DNA from 2 places in the Rhizobium sp. AN73 genome. Region 1 is predicted to be linked to the other one. Evidence: predicted binding sites of a transcription regulator. Region 1 holds the regulator's gene; the other holds the start of a gene.
What was found. The regulator HrcA, encoded in region 1, represses chaperone genes, less so after heat shock. The targets are predictions, from matches to a motif close to GTTAGCACTCNCNNNNNGNGAGTGCTAAC.

Region 1 (2,398 bases):
GATACCACAGGAGATCGCGGCGATATGGTCCTTCAGGACCTTCTCGACCTTGATCATGTTGCGGGTTTCCATCCACTTCAAGCAATCATGCAGGGCGATCCATGCGCCGGTGATGGAAGCCGTGCGCGTGCCGCCATCGGCCTGAATGACGTCGCAGTCGATGCTGATCTGGCGTTCGCCGAGCGCCTGCAGGTCAACCACCGCACGCAGCGAACGGCCGATGAGGCGCTGGATTTCCTGCGTGCGTCCACCCTGCTTGCCAGCGGATGCCTCGCGTTTCATGCGCTCGTTGGTGGAGCGCGGCAGCATGCCGTATTCGGCGGTGACCCAGCCCTTGCCGCTGTTGCGCAGCCACGGCGGCGTCTTTTCCTCAAGGCTTGCGGTGACGAGCACATGCGTATCGCCGAATTTGACCAGACAGGAACCTTCGGCATGTTTCGAGAAATTGCGCTCGAAGGAAACCTTGCGCATCTGATCGGTTTTTCTGCCTGAAGGCCGCATATGATCCACTCTCCATGTTGGTTCCTGCCTTCTAAGGCGCGCTCCGGGCTTTTGCAAAGCCAATTTCCGTTTTGCCGTAGCGGTGCAACGCATTATATTGGTACGGACAGGATTTTGACGACAAAGAACGGATAAGATGGGTTTTTCCGCACCGCTTTCAAAAGATCAGGCATCGTTGCTGGATGAACGGTCGCGGGAGATTTTCCGGCGCATCGTCGAAGGCTATCTCGACACCGGCGAACCCCTGGGGTCGCGCAGCCTGTCGCGGCTGTTGCCGATGTCGCTTTCACCAGCCTCCGTGCGCAATGTGATGAGCGATCTCGAGGAACTGGGCCTCATCTATTCGCCGCATATCAGCGCCGGGCGCCTGCCGACCCAGACGGGGCTGCGTTTCTTCGTCGACGCCTTCATGCAGGTGGGCGATCTGCCTGCCGACGAGAGGGCAAGCATCGACCGGCAGATCGGCCCGGTTGCCGGCCACGAGCAATCGCTGGAAGGGCTGCTGACGGAGGCGAGCCGCATGCTGTCAGGCATGTCGCGTGGCGCCGGCCTCGTGCTGACGGCCAAGAACGACGTCATCCTCAAACATGTCGAATTCATCCGGCTGGAGCCCACCAAGGCGCTTGCCGTGCTGGTGGGCGACCACAATCAGGTCGAAAACCGTATCATCGAATTGCCGGCCGGCATTTCATCATCGCAATTGACCGAGGCGGCAAATTTCATCAATGCCCATCTTTCCGGTCAGACGCTGCAGGAACTGCGGACCCAGTTTCAGACGCAGCGCGCGGAATTGCAATCGGAACTCGGCACGCTGGCGCAGGACCTCATCGAACGCGGTCTCGCCATATGGGCGGGTGACAATGAGGACGGCAAGCTCGGCCGTCTCATCGTCCGCGGACGCTCCAACCTGCTCGAGGGTCTCGCCGGCGAGGAAGATATCGATCGCGTACGCCTGCTGTTCGACGATCTGGAGCGTAAGGAAAATCTCATCGAAATCCTCAATCTTGCGGAAAGCGGCTCGGGGGTCAGGATTTTCATCGGCTCGGAAAACAAGCTGTTTTCGTTGTCCGGTTCGTCACTGATCGTCGCGCCCTATCGGGATGAGGAAAATCGCGTCGTGGGCGCGGTCGGCGTCATCGGCCCTACGAGGCTCAATTACGCCCGTATCGTGCCTATGGTGGATTATACCGCGCAAATCATGGCCCGCCTTTCCCGAAAGCAGAGATAGAACAAGCCCGCAAGGTCAGAGAATGCGGCAAGCTTTTCGCCGCAAGCCTTGATTTTTGCCCGTCAAACCTCGATATCGGGCGCAACCAACAATATTCAAATCTGGAGAACGTCATGACCGACGATACAAAAAAGCCCGGACCTGACGCGGACGTCGCCGAAGAGTTTATCGAACCCGCATTTGCCGGGGAAGAAACGGTGGAAGCTGCCGAGCTCGATCCCGTCGAGCTGCTCAGGGCCGAAAATGCCGATCTGCGCGACAAGTTCCTGCGTCTTGCGGCGGAAATGGACAATCTTCGTCGTCGCACCGAACGTGAAATCAAGGATGCGAAGTCCTATTCACTGGCCGGTTTCGCGCGCGACATGCTTGCGGTTTCCGATAATCTTCGCCGGGCTCTCGAAGCCATTCCGGATGAACTCAAGACCAATGGCGAAGCCGGCCTCAACGGCCTGATTGAAGGTGTCGAGATGACCGAGCGCTCGATGCTGTCGACGCTGGAGCGCCATGGCGTCAAAAAGATCGATGCCGAAGGCCAGAAGTTCGATCCGAATTTCCACCAGGCAATGTTCGAAATCCCGAACCCCGCGGTTCCGAACAACACCGTGCTTCAGGTGGTTCAGGCCGGTTTCACCATCGGTGACCGGGTGCTGCGTCCCGCCATGGTCGGCG
Region 2 (2,398 bases), 330 kb from region 1:
CAACGCGGCCTTCGATGTCGGACTTCTGGCCTGCGCCGTCAACGATCGTGGTGTTTTCCTTGGAGATCGAAACCTTCTTCGACTTGCCGAGCATGTCGAGAGTTACGGTTTCGAGCTTGATGCCGAGGTCTTCGGAAATGACGGTACCACCGGTCAGGATGGCGATGTCTTCCAGCATGGCCTTGCGGCGGTCGCCGAAGCCAGGAGCCTTGACGGCAGCGATCTTGAGGCCGCCACGCAGCTTGTTGACGACGAGCGTTGCAAGAGCTTCGCCTTCTACGTCTTCAGCGATGATGACGAGCGGCTTGCCGGTCTGAACGACAGCTTCGAGAACCGGCAGCATGGCCTGGAGGTTCGAAAGCTTCTTTTCGTGCAGAAGGATGTAAGCGTCTTCGAGGTCCGCAACCATCTTTTCCGGGTTGGTCACGAAGTAAGGCGACAGGTAGCCGCGGTCGAACTGCATGCCTTCGACGACTTCGAGTTCGGTTTCAGCGGTCTTGGCTTCTTCAACCGTGATGACGCCTTCGTTGCCGACGCGCTGCATTGCTTCAGCGATGTCGAGACCGATCTGACGCTCGCCGTTTGCAGAGATCGTGCCGACCTGAGCAACTTCTTCCGAAGTGTTGATCTTCTTGGCCTTGGCCTGAAGGTCCTTGACGACTTCTGCAACAGCAAGATCGATGCCGCGCTTCAGGTCCATCGGGTTCATGCCGGCAGCAACTGCCTTTGCACCTTCGCGAACGATGGCCTGGGCCAGAACGGTCGCGGTGGTGGTGCCGTCACCAGCGATGTCGTTGGTCTTGGAAGCTACTTCGCGAACGAGCTGTGCGCCCATGTTCTCGAACTTGTCTTCCAGTTCGATTTCCTTGGCGACGGAAACGCCGTCCTTGGTGATGCGCGGTGCGCCGAAGGACTTGTCGATAACGACGTTACGACCCTTCGGGCCGAGGGTTACCTTCACTGCATCAGCAAGAATGTCGACGCCCTTGAGCATCTTTTCGCGCGCTGAGCGGCCGAATTTGACTTCTTTGGCTGCCATTTTCAAAACTCCTGGTTTCGAACGGCCGGAATGGATCCGGCTTGAAATTTAAGGAAACGATGGGTTCGGCGAAATCAGCCGATGATACCCATGATGTCGGCTTCCTTCATGATCAGAAGGTCTTCGCCGTTGAGCTTGACTTCGGTGCCCGACCACTTGCCGAACAGGACGCGATCGCCAACCTTGACGTCGAGAGCGACGACCTTGCCGGCCTCATCGCGAGCGCCGGAGCCGACGGCGACGATTTCGCCTTCCTGCGGCTTTTCCTTGGCGGTATCGGGAATGATGATGCCGCCCTTGGTCTTTGCTTCGGATTCAACGCGACGAACGACGACGCGATCGTGAAGCGGGCGGAAATTGGTGCTTGTCATTGCCTAATCCCTCGATCAAATGACTTCACGAGCCTTTTGAGGCCCGCGTGATGGGTGTTAGCACTCCCCTTGTTGGAGTGCCAGCGAAGCGGAGATAAGGAGGCGCTCCCCGGAGTCAAGAACGCGCTGTCGGAAAAATTTCACGCCCTATGGTTATCAGCGTTCCATGACAGAAATTTCCCATGCGCCGGCGGGCGCGGGCAAACGACCTCTTTTGCAAGTCGCCATCGTTTCAGGCGTAGCGGGGTTTTATGTTCGGATGGTGACGGGTGGGCCGAAGGCAGGTCCGGCACCGCTTTTTTCCTTGCCATCGGCGTCCTGCTTTGCCATGTGACGTACACCCTTTTCTCGCATCCGGAAAGCATATCATGGCCCATCGCATTCTCACCCTCGGCGAAATCACTGATGGCTTCGACGTTGTTCTTTCCGATGTCTGGGGCGTGCTGCACAATGGTGTCAGCGCTTTCCCGGATGCGGCGGTTGCGCTGCACGAAGCGCGCAAGGCCAGCAAGACGGTGGTGCTCATCACCAATTCGCCGCGTCCCGCCCCCGGCGTCATCGCCCAGCTTCGCGTGCTCGGCGTGCCTGACGAGGCCTATGATCGTATCATCACCTCCGGCGACGTTACCCGTGGCCTGATCGCGGAAGGCCCGAAAAAGTCTTCCTGCTGGGCCCGGAGCGGGACATGCCGCTGCTGGAAGGTCTTGATGTCGAGCGGGTCGGCGAGGCGGATGCGCAATCCGTGGTCTGCACTGGTTTCTTCGATGATGAGACGGAGACGCCAGAGGATTATACGGAAATGCTGAAAGGCTTCATCGCCCGCAAGGTGCCGATGATCTGCGCCAACCCCGATCTGGTGGTGGAGCGCGGCGAGCGCATCATCCCCTGCGCCGGCGCCATGGCCGCCTATTACGAACAGCTCGGCGGCGAAGTCCGCATTGCCGGCAAGCCGCACGCGCCGATCTATGAAGCCTGCCTTGCGGCTGCG

Region 2: the regulator HrcA is predicted to act here: its motif matches at 1,467-1,495, upstream of groES (co-chaperone GroES).

What each region holds. Positions count from the first base shown of each region.
Region 1 is NZ_JARWME010000002.1:2,260,760-2,263,157, reverse strand. It holds gene rph (ribonuclease PH) at 1-501, opposite strand, end outside; gene hrcA (heat-inducible transcriptional repressor HrcA) at 638-1,729, shown strand; gene grpE (nucleotide exchange factor GrpE) at 1,843-2,398, shown strand, end outside.
Region 2 is NZ_JARWME010000002.1:1,927,647-1,930,044, reverse strand. It holds gene groL (chaperonin GroEL) at 1-1,039, opposite strand, end outside; gene groES (co-chaperone GroES) at 1,114-1,410, opposite strand; partial or broken gene RBH10_RS19470 (TIGR01459 family HAD-type hydrolase) at 1,779-2,398, shown strand, end outside.